One region of the Paraburkholderia sp. BR13444 genome, then DNA from elsewhere that is predicted to be linked to it. Evidence: predicted binding sites of a transcription regulator. Region 1 holds the regulator's gene; the other holds the start of a gene.

Evidence for each region. The regulator FNR, encoded in region 1, switches genes on or off when oxygen is low (the NO sensors DNR and NnrR bind a similar motif). The targets are predictions, from matches to a motif close to TTGATNNNNATCAA.
Region 2: the regulator FNR is predicted to act here: its motif matches at 3,323-3,336, upstream of AB3X95_RS12370 (basic amino acid/polyamine antiporter).

Annotation. Positions count from the first base shown of each region.
Region 1 covers NZ_JBFPKM010000022.1:91,011-98,675, reverse strand. Annotated here, with positions in the region: gene AB3X95_RS36020 (universal stress protein) at 1-468, shown strand, start outside; gene AB3X95_RS36015 (universal stress protein) at 492-995, shown strand; gene AB3X95_RS36010 (universal stress protein) at 1,039-1,500, opposite strand; gene AB3X95_RS36005 (response regulator) at 1,754-2,161, shown strand; gene fnr (fumarate/nitrate reduction transcriptional regulator Fnr) at 2,178-2,960, shown strand; gene AB3X95_RS35995 (PAS domain S-box protein) at 3,083-4,183, shown strand; gene AB3X95_RS35990 (universal stress protein) at 4,217-4,687, opposite strand; gene AB3X95_RS35985 (hypothetical protein) at 4,809-5,087, shown strand; gene AB3X95_RS35980 (zinc-dependent alcohol dehydrogenase family protein) at 5,082-6,071, opposite strand; gene AB3X95_RS35975 (DUF3564 domain-containing protein) at 6,363-6,737, shown strand; gene AB3X95_RS35970 (helix-turn-helix transcriptional regulator) at 6,903-7,665, opposite strand, start outside.
Region 2 covers NZ_JBFPKM010000003.1:726,198-733,862, reverse strand. Annotated here, with positions in the region: gene AB3X95_RS12390 (GFA family protein) at 510-881, shown strand; gene AB3X95_RS12385 (hypothetical protein) at 878-1,000, shown strand; gene AB3X95_RS12380 (response regulator) at 1,008-1,748, shown strand; gene AB3X95_RS12375 (ATP-binding protein) at 1,745-3,088, shown strand; gene AB3X95_RS12370 (basic amino acid/polyamine antiporter) at 3,466-4,887, shown strand; gene arcA (arginine deiminase) at 4,938-6,197, shown strand; gene AB3X95_RS12360 (RcnB family protein) at 6,434-6,769, shown strand; gene AB3X95_RS12355 (MFS transporter) at 6,870-7,665, opposite strand, start outside.

The DNA.
Region 1 (7,665 bases):
GCCGAACAGTTCGTCGAGCACATCGTGCTGTCGGCCGGGCGGCCGGTGTTGCTGGTGCCGTCGAGCGGCACCTTCGCGGCGCCGGGCCGCCACGCGCTGATCGCGTGGGACGGCAGCCGCGAAGCGACCCGCGCGATCCACGACGCGCTGCCGTTCCTCGCGCACGCGGCCAAAGTGACGCTGCTGACGGTTCATTCGTCGGCCGATCGTCCGCCGCAGGGCACGGCTGCCGGCGACGACATCGCACTCACCGTCGCGCGTCACGGCGTCAAGATCGACGTGCGCGAGCTGAGCGTCGCGGACCGCGCGCCGGTCGGCGACGCGCTGCTGTCGCAGGCGGCCGACCTCGGCTGCGACCTGATCGTGATGGGCGCCTACGCGCATTCGCGTCTGCACGAAGTCGTGCTGGGCGGCGCAACGCGCACGATGCTCGAATCGATGACCGTGCCGGTGCTGTTGTCGCACTGAAGTGCGCGCTTAAGGAGCCCGCCATGTTTCACCGCCTACTCGTCGCGCTCGACGGCAGCGCCACGGCCTCGCGCGCGTTCGACGCCGCGCTGACCCTCGCCGCCGAATCGGGCGCCGAGCTGATGCCGCTGTACGTGATCGACGTACCCATCATCCCTTACGACGCGCCCGGCTTCGATCCTTCCACGATCGAGGACGCGTTCATCGAGGAAGGCAAGCGGATCGCGGCCGACGCGCAGAGCCGGATGACCGCACGCGGGGTCAAGGGCACGGCCCGCACCGTCGAAGCCGCGACCACCGGCGAAGACGTCGCGCATCGCATCGTCGAGACGGCGCGCGAATGGCACGCCGATGCGATCGTGATGGGCACACACGGCCGCCGCGGGCTTCAACGGCTGATGCTCGGCAGCGTCGCCGAGCGCGTGCTGCGCCGCGCCTGTTGCCCGGTGCTGATGATTCCCGCGCAGGCGAGCGGCGCGACGCGCGTCCAGCCAGCCCCGGACAGCGCCGACAGCGGACACGCCTGAGCGAACTCTCCTGAGCCGCTAGAAACTGGCTCTGCGCGGCGCTTCAGGGCCGAGGGTGGGCTTGTTCGTCATGCCGCACGATCAGCACCGGTATGTCGGTCGACCGCACCAGTGACTCCGCGACGCTGCCGAGCAGAAAGCGCTGCACGCCACGGCGGCCATGCGTGCCCATCACGATCAGATCGGCCTGGATTTCGTCGGCGACGCGCGCGAGCACCGCCGACACGTTTTCGGCGTAAGCGTCGATCACCCGCACGCCGCCCGGCACCTGCGCCTCGCGCAACAGCTCGCGCGGGCCATCGAGCGCGCGGCTGGCGAAATCTTGCGCCGCGCCCGCCGGTTCCGGCTCGAAAGCCACGTCGGCATTGTCCGACCACTTGCCGTGCCCCACCACGCAGCAGGCTTCGAGCGTGGCGCCCGTCAGCTTCGCGAGCTTCAGCGCCTCGGCGAAGGCGCGCTGCGCGCTGGGACTGTCGTCGAGTGCAACCAGAATTCGTGCATACATGTCGGACTCCCTCTGAAAGCGCTGGCATGACCCGAAGTGGTGCCCTCGCGCATTTGCACCGACAGTGTGAAGCGCGCCCCGCCAGTCGGCTTGACGCAGGTCAACGGGCCGCCGCTCGGTGCCGCCGCGCCGCTGCTGGACGACATCGCCAGCAACCCACTAGGAATATTCCTACAACCACCACCTGAACTCCTAGCACCGCTTAAAGCGCTGCCGATATATTTCCAAGATTAGGTCGCCAATACTGGTCGGTATGGACACCGCCCCGTCAGCCACCGTATCGAGAATCTTCCTCGTCGACGATGCGGTCGAGGTCCGGCGCCGGCTTGCTTGCCTGATCGCGCTGATTCCCGGCATCGAAATCGCGGGCGAGTCGGCGGGCGTCGAGCACGCGTTCGACGACATCGTCGCGAGTCGCGCCGATGTCGCGGTGCTGGACCCGTGCTTCTCGGGCAAGACCGACCTCCTGCTGCTCGCTGCGCTAGCGCGGGTGCGGCCGTCCATCGTCAGCATCGTGCTGACCAATCATGACGCGACGGCGTTTCGCCGCGCGTGCGAAGCGGCGGGCGCCGACTTCTTCTTCGACAAGACCTCGGAGTTCGAGCTCGCCTGCCGCGCCATCGAAGCGATTGCCTATGCGCGTCGTGCGCATCGGGTCTGACCGCCAGGAGCCGATCATGCAAGTTGCCGCAGTCCGTGAACCCCGCCACGACGCGCCTCGCACCTCGCACGTGGTACCGATCCACGTCGCGCCCAGCACCGCGGCGGCACGCCACGCCGTCACGCGCTGCTCCACCTGCGCGATGCGCGCGATCTGCATGCCGCCCGAGCTGACACCGGACGAACTGAGCAGGCTCGATGCGTTGATCTGCTCGACGCGCTCGATCAAACGCGGCGACGCGCTGTATCGCGCGGGCGACGAGTTTCAAAGCATCTACGCGATACGCGCCGGCTCATTCAAAACCGTGGTCATGCATCGCGACGGTCGCGAGCACGTGACTGGCTTCCAGATTGCCGGCGACTCGCTTGGCCTCGACGGCATCGGCGAGGCCAAGCAGAACTGCGATGCGATCGCGCTCGAAGATAGCGTCGTATGCATCATTCCGTTCGCGCAGCTCGAGGCGATCTGTCGCGAGATCAAACCGATGCAGCATCACATCTATCAGATGATGAGCGGCGAGATCGTGCGTGAATCGAGCCAGATGATGCTGCTCGGCACGATGACCGCCGAGCAGCGCGTCGCGACGTTCCTGCTGAATCTGTCGAAGCGCTTCAAGGCGCGCGGCTTTTCCGCCGCGGAGTTTCATCTGCGCATGACGCGCGAGGAAATCGGCTGCTTTCTGGGCATGAAGCTCGAAACGGTGAGCCGGATGTTCTCGAAGTTCCAGCGCGAGCACCTCGTCAAGGCGAACGGCAAAACGATCCGCATCGAAGATCCGGAACGACTGTCTCGGGTCTGAGCACCGGCGCGACGCCCGCCCCACGTTCGTTCGCGGGACATGCCGGGTGGAACAGGCGCTCCTGAACTGATATAACTCAGTGCGTTGCGGTACGCGACCTTGCGTGGCCGCCCGGAGGAGCGATGGGTCTATCGAGCGGCGAGTCTTCCTGCTTCACCAGTGCTGCGTCGGGGTCGGACGTGTCCGTCGAGGATCGCTATTTCATGTTGGTCGAGGCGGTGCAGGACTACGCGATCTTCATGCTGGACCCCGCCGGCCGCGTCACCAGCTGGAATCCCGGCGCACAGCGCATCAAGGGCTACACGCCCGAAGAAATCATCGGCCAGCATTTCTCGAAGTTCTATACCCCGGAAGACATCGCGGCCGGCAAGCCCGCGCGCGAACTGGAAACCGCCGCAGCCGTAGGCCGCGCCGAGGACGAAGGATGGCGTGTGCGTCGCGACGGCTCGCGTTTCTGGGCTAATGCGGTCGTTTCCGCCGTGCACGATGCGTCGGGCGCGCTGCTCGGCTTCGCCAAGGTCACGCGCGATCTGACCGAGCGCATGCGTCTTGCGGAACTCGAACGCGCGAGTCAGGTATCCACGCACACGCACATCGCCCGTGAAAACGAGCAGAAACGTATTGCACGCGAACTGCACGACGATCTCGGCCAACGGCTGACGGCGCTAAAAATGAGCGTCGCGCTGCTCGAAGCGAAGCTGAACAAGCAAGCCGACACTGAGCCGCTTGCGGCGCAAACGCGCGAGCTGCAACAGCAGATCGACTGGATGGCCGCTTCGCTGCGGCGCATCGCCGCCGATCTGCGCCCCCCGCTGCTCGACGACCTCGGACTCGCCGCCGCGCTCGACTGGCTGGCCGAAGACTTTACGAAACGCTACAACGTGCGCTCGAGCGTGCATCTCGAACCGGCCGAGCCGGTATGCGGCGAATTCGCGGCGACGGCGCTGTTTCGCATCGTTCAGGAGGCGTTGACGAACGTCGCGCGGCACGCCAAGGCGAGGCGCGTACGCATCGACATGATCTGCGCGGGCCCGATCGTATCGCTCGATATCGACGATGACGGCGTGGGTGTCACGCTGGATCATGCGCAGGGAACACATTCATTCGGGCTGCTTGGCATTCGCGAACGTGTGCGGCAGTTGCGCGGCAACGTATCGTTCATCAGCTCGCCGGGCCATGGTTTCAGGATCTCGATCCAGATACCAGCCGACGCGCTCGTGTAGTGCTCCCACGCGGCCGCGCCCCGCTACCGCGGATTACTTCTCGGGCGCTTCCTCGCTGATCTGCTCGCGCATCAGCAACACCGGACAGGTCGAGAAACGCAGCACCCGCTCCGCCACGCTGCCGATCACGAGGCGCCGCACGCCGCGTCGCCCATGCGTGCCCAGCACGAGCAGATCGGCGTGGACGTCCTCGCCGTGGCGCAGCACGATCGTGGCGACGTCGTCGGACAGGCTCTCCGACTCGATCATCGCGGGCCGGCAACGCACGTCGGCGGCGGCGCAGGCCTGCTCGGCCTCCTCGAGCACCGAGTGGCCGTCCTGGCGCAATGCTTCGACTAGCGCGAGCGGGTCGTAATAGCCGGCATAGGAAAAGATCGGCGTCTTGTCGACTACATAAACCGGATGCACGACGGCCTTCGTCAACGCGGCGAGATTCACCGCTTCTTTCAGCGCGCGTTTCGAAAAGCTACTGCCGTCCAGCGCGACGAGGATATGTTGGTACATGCCGATTCTCCACTGAGGTTGGATTTGTCAACGCGCGTGGCGCGCCCCTGCTACAGATAAATGGGCCCGCCCGCACTGGCCGGATGCGGCGTGCCGCGCGTATGCGGCGACGGTGAGCCGCGTGCTGGTCGCGGTCGACGAGACGAAAGCGCGCATCCGCGGCGACGAACTGCCGGGCGACATGCGTGGCGAGCGCCAGTCCTGTGCCGCCCGCGGACGCGATCATCACGCGGTGGAAGGTGTTGCGCTCGGCAGCAGTGTTCATCGGCTTTCCTCGGATCGTCGCGCCGCGCCTCGGCCCGTGACGGGGCGCCCAACGGTGCGCGCTTACATAATGAACGCCGGCGCGGCGGGCGGCTTGATCTGCATCAAGCGACCATGGCTCGCGAACAAATCATGAGCGGACCGCGAGCACGGCCGCGCCGGTCAGCTTGCCGTGGCGCAGATCGTCGAGCGCGCGGTTCGCGTCGCACAACGGGTAGGTGGTCATCTCGATCGCGAGCCGGGTCTCCGCGGCGCTGCGCATGAACGCAAGCCCATCGTCGCGGGTCAGATTGGCGACCGATACGACGCGCCGCTCGCCCCACAGAAACGCGTACGGGAACGACGGAATATCGCTCATATGAATCCCGCCGCACACCACCACGCCGCCCTTCGCGACCGCCTGCAGCGCCAGCGGCACCAGTGCGCCGACCGGCGCGAACAGCAGCGCGGCGTCGAGTTCGCTGGGCGGCGCCTCGTCGCTGCCGCCCGCCCATGCCGCGCCGAGGCGCAGCGCGAGTTGCTGGGCCGCGTGATCGCCGGGACGCGTGAACGCATAGACGGTGCGCCGCCGGTGACGCGCGACCTGCGCGACGAGATGCGCGGCCGCGCCGAAACCGTAGATGCCGATCCGTTCGGCGTCGCCCGCCATGCTCAACGTGCGATAGCCGATTAGACCCGCGCACAGCAGCGGCGCGGCCTCGATATCGCTGTAGTGCGGCGGCAGATGGAAGCAGTAGCGGCTATCGGCGACCGTGCGCTCGGCATAGCCGCCGTCGATCGTGTAGCCGGTGAAGCCGGCGTCTTCACAGAGATTTTCGCGGGCGGACAGACAGTAGCGGCAGTGACCGCAGGTGCGCCCGACCCACGGCACGCCGACCCGTTCGCCCACGTTGAAACCGCTGACGCCCGCGCCCAACTCGGCCACCACGCCGACGATTTCGTGGCCTGGAATCACCGGCCGCTTCGGATGCTCGAGGTCGCGATCGACCAGATGCAGGTCCGTGCGGCACACGCCGCAGGCATGAACGTCGATCAGAATCTCGCCGGCGCCGGGCCGCGGATCCGGCACTTCCCGCTCGGTCAGGGTCGCCGAGCTGCCGTCGAACACCATCGCTCGCATCGGGTTGCTCCTTCAGACGCTTCGGCGGCGGCACGCTGGCGTCATGCAGATCGCGAGCTGCGCGCCGCTTTCATCAGATCAGCATAGGCGTGCCATTGTGTCGCGCGATCGGTCGCCGCCCTAAACCGTTTGATCGAGGTCAATAAGGGCCGTTTCGCCGCCCGTACACTGATCTTATTCCTGATAGGTGACCCGTGCCGTGATTGCGGGAATCCGAGCTTATCTGCTCGCGGGCGCGGCGGGGTACTTAGCCACTACGAGAATCAGTCAGTTATATTGCGGAGACTTGTCATGCGTTTGACCGTTCATCTCGACACGTTCGATCGTGTCAACCCGATGGCCTTCGCGATTCTCTGGCTCGACAAGGACACGCGGCAATGGTCGCGCGAAGGTCATTTCGGGCTCGAGTTGCCCGAATGGGGCGCTTTGCATGTGGATTGCGGCGATACGCTCGTGTGCGCGCCGCATAGCACGGTGCCGGTCTGCGTGCTCGAGGGGCTCGAACTGAACCAGCTCGACGGGCCGTTCGAAGGCGAGGTCGGCCGCGTGCAGTGGTGCGCCGAACGCGGCCGCAGCCTGATGTGCGGCCACTGGCGCGTGCAATGCATCGACGTGGAACGGACGGAAGCGGAAAACAGCGTATTCGCAAGCGACGAAAACGCCTGAATCGGGGCGTCGCAAGCGGGGAGGTGATCGCCATGGCTCTCGTCGCTGATCTCGATGGCGTGCGGCAAGCGTACGCTTTGCGCTTCGTCCGTACGCCGTGAGCCTATTTCACGCGACTGCGGCTCGATCAGCAATGGGGCGACGGCACCACCGCTCCGTACCGCCTTAGACGTTACGAAAAGAGGCCTCGAGCTGCGTCAGGTTATGGACATCGAGTTTCGCGTAAATTTTTCGCACGTGGTCGATCACAGTGCTTTCGCGAATACCCATCAATTGCGCAATATCCCCATGCGAGTGCCGGAGCAACAGGTAAATGCAGAGTTGCCGCTGCCGTTCGCTCAAGCCAAGCTGAAATCCCCGCGTCTCGATTTCGAACGCGAGCGGAGGGAAATGCTCAGTGTAGATAGCGATACATGCGTGGTCCGCGCTCGCTGCTGCGTGGTCGAAGCGATACGCCCTGAACGTAAATCGACCTGCGCCGTTGAACCGTTCCAGGAAAGGTGGCGCTGCGGCGCAGCCTCGCCAGATTCCGTTGAAATTGGCGAGTAGCGGCGCTAGCCAACCCGGGAGCCGTGTGTGTTGCGCGCGGCTGGCCGACTCTCCGCCTGCCAGCGCAAGCATCCGCATGCCGTCCTCATTCTGCAACATGATCTTGCCGGTGTCGTCGACCACGATAACCGACGAACGACCATCTTCCGTGTGATTGGAATGCCGGCCTTTGGGTGACGTGAGCGCATGCGCGATATGTGCCGACAAAGGTCTAATGTCCGCGAGGTCCCGTTCGGAAAACGGCCGGCCGCCGGGCATTCTCTTGAGCGTCACGCTGCCCCACCCGCGCTTCCCATCGAAGGCCGTCAGTTCCAGGCTGTGCCGGATGTACATAGGCCGGTAAAGCTCGTTATACATCGTGCTGTTGAGCAACACCCCA
Region 2 (7,665 bases), on a different contig from region 1:
GGACGAATGAACTGCTGGCCAACGCTTTGAATTACCGAATGACGTGAGGCGTGTTTCAGAGGCGAAGCATCGCACTGCACCATTGGTATTGGAAGTGGCTAGTGATTAAAAGTCAAGCGTATTCGAGGCGCCGCGCGATTGTGGCTGGCAATGCCGGCCAGTCAGGCGGCACAGAGAAAGCCGGTTGGTCACGCCGAGGTCAAAAACAGCGTGTAAGGAGGCCGGCTGGCGCGCCCCGCCGAGGCGCTCACATAATCATGGATAAGCGGAGTATCTTTGCAGGGGGAGCCCGACAATGCGGCGGCAATGAATCAACCCGCATTATCCGTTTTGCGCGTGCCGCTTAAATGCTAATTCGCGCGCGCTTAAACTTCGCTGTTTCGCCTTGCGCTAATTGCCACGGCTTATTGCAATGTAATGTATCGTCTCGGCGGCCGGATACATTACGACATAATTCGACTGATGAACCAGGCTATAAAAGCAGGCATCGTCAAATCACGGAGATCACCATGAGCGCCGGGTTGCTGCAAGGGTCCTGTCACTGCGGGGCCGTCAAGTTCGAAGTTCGCACCGAAATCGTTCCGGCCGGCCGCTGTAACTGCAGCCTGTGCCGCCGCAAGGGCGCGCTGATGACGCCGCCCTTTCCCGCGAGTCAACTGAAGATTCTGAGTGGCGAGGATTCGCTGACGCTGTACCAGTTCAACACGAAGGTCGCGAAACACTACTTCTGCAAGCATTGCGGCATCTATCCTTTTCATCAGACGCGCAGGGATCCGCTGCAATGGCGCGTCAATATCGGCTGCCTCGACGGGGTCGATCCTTATGCGCTCGAAGCCAGCGTGGCCGACGGCGCGAGTCTTTCCGTGCTGGAGGACGCATGAAACGCCTGTTTGCCATCGCCGTGTTCGTCGTGGGCGGCTTCGCGGCGGAACTCGCGCATCCGTTGCAGTGTTCACTGATCCAATCGAGCGGCGTGCAACTCAAACGCCGCGGCGGATAATCCGTCGATGGAAACCTCCGACCACGTACTGATCGTCGACGACGATCGCGGTATCCGCGAACTGCTCGCGGGATATCTCGAGAAAAACGGCGTGCGCGTCACGCTCGCGGCCAATGGCCGCCAGATGCGCGCCGCGCTCGAGAACGGCGCGCCCGACCTGATCGTGCTCGACCTGATGCTGCCCGGGGAAGACGGCCTCGTGCTGTGCCGCGAGCTGCGCGCGGGCAAGTTCCGCGCGGTGCCGATCCTGATGCTGACGGCGCGCAGCGAGGAAGCGGACCGGATCGTCGGGCTCGAAATGGGCGCCGACGATTACCTGACCAAACCGTTCGCCGCACGCGAGCTGCTCGCGCGAATCCGCTCGGTGCTGCGCCGCGCGCGCATGCTGCCGCCCGGCATGGAAGTGACGGAGTCGGCGCCGATGCTGTGCTTCGGCGACTGGCGGCTCGACACGACCGCGCGCCATCTGCTCGACGCGGACGGCACCGAAGTGGCGTTGAGCGGCGCGGAGTACCGTCTGTTGCGCGTGTTTCTCGATCACCCGCAGCGCGTGCTCACGCGCGACCAGCTGCTGAACCTGACCCAGGGACGCCAGGCCGATCCGTTCGACCGCTCGATCGATCTGATGGTGAGCCGCCTGCGTCAGCGCCTGCGCGACGGCGCGCGCGAGCCGCGCTACATCAAGACGCTGCGCAGCGAGGGCTATGTGTTTTCGGCAGCGGTCACCGCGATCGGAGATCCGCAATGAACGTTTCTGCGTCACCGTCGTTGCTGCGCTGGCCGCATTGGCCGCGCACACTGTTCGCGCGGCTCGCGGTGATTCTGTTCGTCGGGCTCGCGCTCGCGCAGGCGCTGTCGTTCTGGCTCACGATGACCGAGCGCGACCAGACGATGACCAACATCATGATGGGCTATATCGAGCGCGAAGTGGCGAGCTCGGTCGCGCTGCTCGATCATCTACCGCCCGACGAGCGCGCCCAGTGGCTGCCGCGGCTTGCGCGGCGCAGCTACGAGTTCGTGCTCGGCGAGGGCGTGGCCGGCGCACCGGTCGATGCAAGCCTGTCGGCGCGCGTCGCGCAATCGATCGGCGACGGCATCGGCACGCGCTATCCGTTGACCGTCAACGCGGTGCCAGGCGATCGCGAGCGTCTGCAGGTGCACTTGAAACTGAGCGACGGCACGCCGCTCACCATCGATCTGCGGCCGATGCCCGGCGCACCGTTGTCGCGCTGGCTGCCGCTCGTGCTGACGCTGCAATTGCTCGTGCTCGGCGCCTGCTGCTGGCTGGCGGTGCGGCTCGCGACGCGCCCGCTCAATCAGCTCGCAGTCGCGGCCGACACGCTCGGCCCCGACCTGAAGGCCGACCGTCTGCCCGAAGCCGGCCCGTCCGAAGTGGCGCGCGCCGCGCGCGCGTTCAACGCGATGCAGGATCGGATCGCCACGTACATGACCGAGCGCATGCAGATTCTCGCGGCGATTTCGCACGATCTGCAGACGCCGATCACGCGCATGCGTCTGCGCGTCGACACGATGGACGACGACAGCGAAGCCGCGAAGCTGCGCCAGGACCTGCAGGAAATGGAGGCGCTGGTCAAGGAAGGGGTCACGTATGCGCGCACGATGCACGGCACGACCGAAGTGCCGCGCCGCATCGATCCCGATGCACTGTTCGATAGCCTCGTCTGCGATTACGTGGACGCCGGTCAGCAAGTGTCGCTGCAGGGCCAGTTCGGCCAGTCGCTGAGGTTGCGTCCACAGGCGTTGAAGCGCATCGTCGGCAATCTGGTCGATAACGCGCTGAGGTATGCCGGCGCCGCGCATATCGAGATCGGCGCGTTGCACGATGGCGAGGCGACCGTGTCGGTGCTCGATCGCGGTCCCGGCATTCCGGCCGAGTCGCTGGAGACGGTGTTCGAGCCGTTCGTGCGACTCGAAGATTCGCGCAATCGTCAAACGGGCGGCACGGGGCTGGGGCTCGCGATCGCGCGGCAACTCGCGCTCGCGATGGACGCGACGCTCACGCTGCACAACCGCGTTGGCGGCGGTCTTGAAGCGCGGCTGACGTTGAGGAAGTTGCGCGAGTCATAGTTGGACCCAATCCCCGCCACAGCGAAAGCGTCATCAGGCTTGGACCATCGATGACTTTCGCGCGTCATCTCGAGCTGTCGCTCAGCTGCTTATCAGTAGTTCTGAGCGACTACATTTTCAGCTCGCTTCAGCGATTCCCCATCATTCGAGAAAACCGCGTTGGTGATGCGACACGTCGCATCATTGTTAAATCATCGATATTGAATGCGATTTATCGATGCGAGCGGCGATAAATTGACAAACGTCAACGGACAGACCATTCTTTTCGTGTGGTGGTTGCAGAGTAACGCGGCTGATCGACAGCAAGATTGGCCGAGAGACACGTTTCGTTCGAATCTGATTACAGATCCGTGTTGGGTCACTAAAAAGGAATCCGAATGGCGTCCACTCCACAAAAGCTTTCAAAAATGCAACTCACCGGGATGGTCGTGGGCGGCATGGTCGGAGCCGGGATATTTTCCCTACCGCGTACCTTCGCCGATGCCACCGGTCCGCTGGGCGCCGTGATCGCATGGCTGATTGCGGGCACGGGCATGTATATGCTGGCGCGCGTGTTTCAGACGCTGGCGGAAAGAAAGCCAGAACTGGACGCCGGCGTGTTTGCGTATGCGAGAGCGGGCTTTGGCGACTATCCGGGCTTTCTTTCCGCATTTGGCTACTGGATCAGCAGTTGTATCGGCAATGTTTCTTACTGGGTGCTGATCAAGTCGACACTCGGCGCATTTTTTCCGGTGTTCGGCGACGGTAATACGGTCGTCGCGATCGTCGTTGCTTCGATCGGCATCTGGCTATTTCATTACATGATCCTGAAAGGCGTGCAGCAGGCGGCCTTCATCAACAGTATTGTTACGGTCGCCAAGATCATTCCGATCCTGGTGTTCATTCTGATCCTGTTGTTCGGCTTTCGGATGGATCTGTTCCAGGCCAACCTGTACGGCGGCGGTCTCGAAGGCAATATCTTCGAGCAGGTGCGGGCCACGATGCTGGTCACCGTGTTCGTGTTTATCGGCATCGAAGGGGCGAGCGTTTATTCCCGTTATGCAAAGAAGCGCTCCGACGTCGGGCAATCGACGATATTCGGCTTCATCGTCGTCTCCTCGCTGATGGTGCTCGTGACGATGCTGCCTTATGCGGTGCTCGAGCGCGTGGACATTGCGGCGATGCGGCAGCCGTCGATGTCTGCGGTGCTCGAAGCGGTGGTCGGTCACTGGGGCGCCGTTTTCGTCAGCATAGGTCTGCTGATTTCGGTGCTCGGCGCTTATCTGGCCTGGTCGTTGATCTGCGCCGAAGTGTTGTTCTCGGCGGCGAGAACCGAAGACATGCCTGCGATCTTCGGCAAGGAAAACATCAACAAGACGCCGGCTAATGCATTGTGGCTGACCAACATCGTGGTGCAGTTGCTCGTCATCAGCACGTACTTCTCGCGCGACGCATTCGCGCTGATGTTGAATCTGACGAGCGCGATGTCGTTGATTCCGTACCTGCTCGTCGCGCTGTTCGGATGCATGAACGCGAATCGCGGCGACGGTTACGACCTTCGCGCCGACGAGCGCCGGCGCGACCTGATCATGGCCGCGATCGCCGTGATCTATACCGCATTCATGATCTTCGCGGGCGGCCTGAAATTCATTCTGCTTGCCGCGGTGCTGTACGCGCCCGGCACAGCTCTTTATTTTTGGGCGCGACGAGAGCAGAGCAAGAACGTTTTCATCGTTTCCGATTGGTTCATCTTTACCGTCATCGTCATTGGCGCGATCATCGGCATCTACGCCCTCGTAACCGGAAGGATCACAATCTAACGACATCAGATTGAACAGAGCGGGTCACCACTGATATTCAGGAGGTCATCATGGCGAACACGGACGCGAAAGCGGGTGAATTGGGCGTCTACTCGGAAGTCGGGCAGCTGCGCAAAGTGATGGTCTGCGCACCGGGGCTCGCGCATCAGCGTCTTACCCCGAGCAATTGCGATGAACTGCTGTTCGACGACGTACTGTGGGTCGAGAACGCGAAGCGCGACCACTTCGACTTCGTCACGAAGATGCGCGACCGTGGCGTCGAAGTGGTGGAGATGCACAATCTGCTCTCCGAAACGGTCGCGGTGCACGAAGGCAAGAAATGGATTCTGGACAACCAGGTGGTGCCGAACCAGGTCGGCCTCGGCTTTATCGATGAATTGAGAAGCTATCTGGAAGGGCTCGACAATCGCAAGCTGGCCGAAACGCTGATTGGCGGGCTATCCACGCACGACTTCCCGGAAGCGCACGGCGGCAAGGCGCTGGAAGTTGCGAAGGAAGCGGCGGGCGGTACCGAATATCTGCTGCCGCCGTTGCCGAACACGCTGTACACGCGCGACACGACCTGCTGGATCTATGGCGGCGTCACGCTGAATGCGCTGTACTGGCCGGCCCGTCACGAAGAGACGATCCTGACCACGGCGATCTACAAGTTCCACCCCGACTTCGCGGGCAAGGTCAACGTGTGGTGGGGCGATCCGACCCAGGATCACGGTCTCGCCACGCTGGAAGGCGGCGACGTGATGCCGATCGGCAAGGGCGTCGTGCTGATCGGCATGAGCGAGCGCACTTCGCGTCAGGCCATCAGTCAACTGGCGGCAACGCTGTTCAAGAAGGGCGCGGCCGAGCGCGTGATCGTCGCGGCGATGCCGAAGATTCGCGCGGCGATGCACCTCGATACAGTGTTCACGTTCGCCGATCGCGATTGCGTGCTGGTGGCCCCGGACTTCATGGCGAAGACGCGCACCTATTCGTATCGGCCGAGCAGTCATCCGAGTGGCGTCGAATTGCACGCCGAAAACAAGCCGTTCACCGATGTCGTCGCCGAGGCGCTCGGGCTCAAGCATCTGCGCGTAGTCGAGGCGGGCGGCAGCGACTATCAGCGCGAGCGCACGCAGTGGGATAGCGGTGCGAACCTCGTGTGCGCGGCGCCGGGCGTCGTCTATGCATACGACCGCAACACGTACACGAACACGCTTTTGCGCAAGCAGGGCATCGAGGTGATTACGATCGTCGGTGCGGAGCTGGGCCGTGGACGTGGCGGCGGTCACTGCATGACCTGCCCGATCATTCGCGATGCGGTCGACTATTGATCAGCCAGGCGGTCCGGCTTGAAGTCGAACTTCCTTTTACTATACTTTTTAACGACTTAGAGGCAGGCCTGAAATATCGAATTTGGCATCTCGCGATTTGCAAGGATTACGTTCGATAGACCAGCGATCGCTGCAATGAAGTTCGAGTTAATGAATCTGCGAGTAGCTGGACGATTACTTTTCACGTCAATCACGTGAATGCCCGGAGCTTTCTTCCACCGCACGGAGGTTCGAACATGAATAATCGCTTTGTTGCGCAACTCGTCGCCTTGTCGTTTGCCGGGGTGTCGGCGTTCGCGATTGCGGCTGGACCGCAGCCGCAGGACGAGGGCGGCCAGATGGCCGGTACTGGCCGTCAGCAGGTGATGCCGTCGATTCCGCATCGTGACTGGCATAAAGGCCAACGTGTGCCGGCCGAATACCGTCATTACAATTTCATGATGGATGACTGGCGCGGACACGGCCTCAATGCGCCGCCGCGCGGGCATAAATGGCTAGGCGTCAATGGCGATTATGTGCTCGTAACGACGAACAACTGGACCATCTCCGACATCGTTGCCGGAAACGAGTAATGCTTCATCCTGATGCCCAGGTAATCCGGCGACCAGGATTTAGCGCTGGGTCCTGGGCATTTCCTTGACACGACATCATCTCGTCATGGTCGCTATTGATTCACTGTTGCGTATCGTATAGCCGGTCAGGAACGAACAATGCAGTCATGCCGCTCAAAAAGAACACCGCGCCGACCACAAGAAAGCCGAGTCCGATCGAGAACTGCGTCGCGATAAAACCAATGACGATCGGCGCCGCCCCCGAACAGAAGCGCCCGAGGTTATACGAGCCGCCCACCGCGGTGCCCCGCACCGACGTCGCGAAACTCTCGGACATGAACGTGCCGATCGTGCCGAGCGGCACGCCGTACAGAAAGCCGAAGAAAAGCATCAGCGTAGAAATGTTGTCGCGCGTGTGCCAGAAAATGATCACGGGCAGAAACAGCGCCGCACCGATGCAGCCGAGCACGTACACGCCGCGCCGGCTCCAGCGATCACCGAGCCAGCCCGCGAAGATCTTACCGATGAAGGCGACCACGTACGTGCCGATCATATAGCCGGTCAGCGAACTGAACTTGATGTGCAGTTCTTTCTCGAGGTACGTCGGCAGCCAGTTGTTCAGACCGTAAAAGCCGGACAGCACGAAGATCGACGCGAAGGTCCACAGAATGAACATCGTGCGTGCCTGGCGGTCGCGGAAAATCTGCGCGTAGCGATTGTCGACGAGTCGCGTCTTGTTCGCGCGGTCGGCGGCCCGGCTCGCGAGCCATGCGGCCGGTTCGGGAACCGCGAACTTGATCGCGAACGCGAGCAGCACCGGCACGGCCGACACGTAGTACAGCGTGCGCCAGCCGTACTGCGGCAGGATCCAGCTGCTGAGCGCGATCACGACGATATAGCCGGCCGAAATGCCGGTT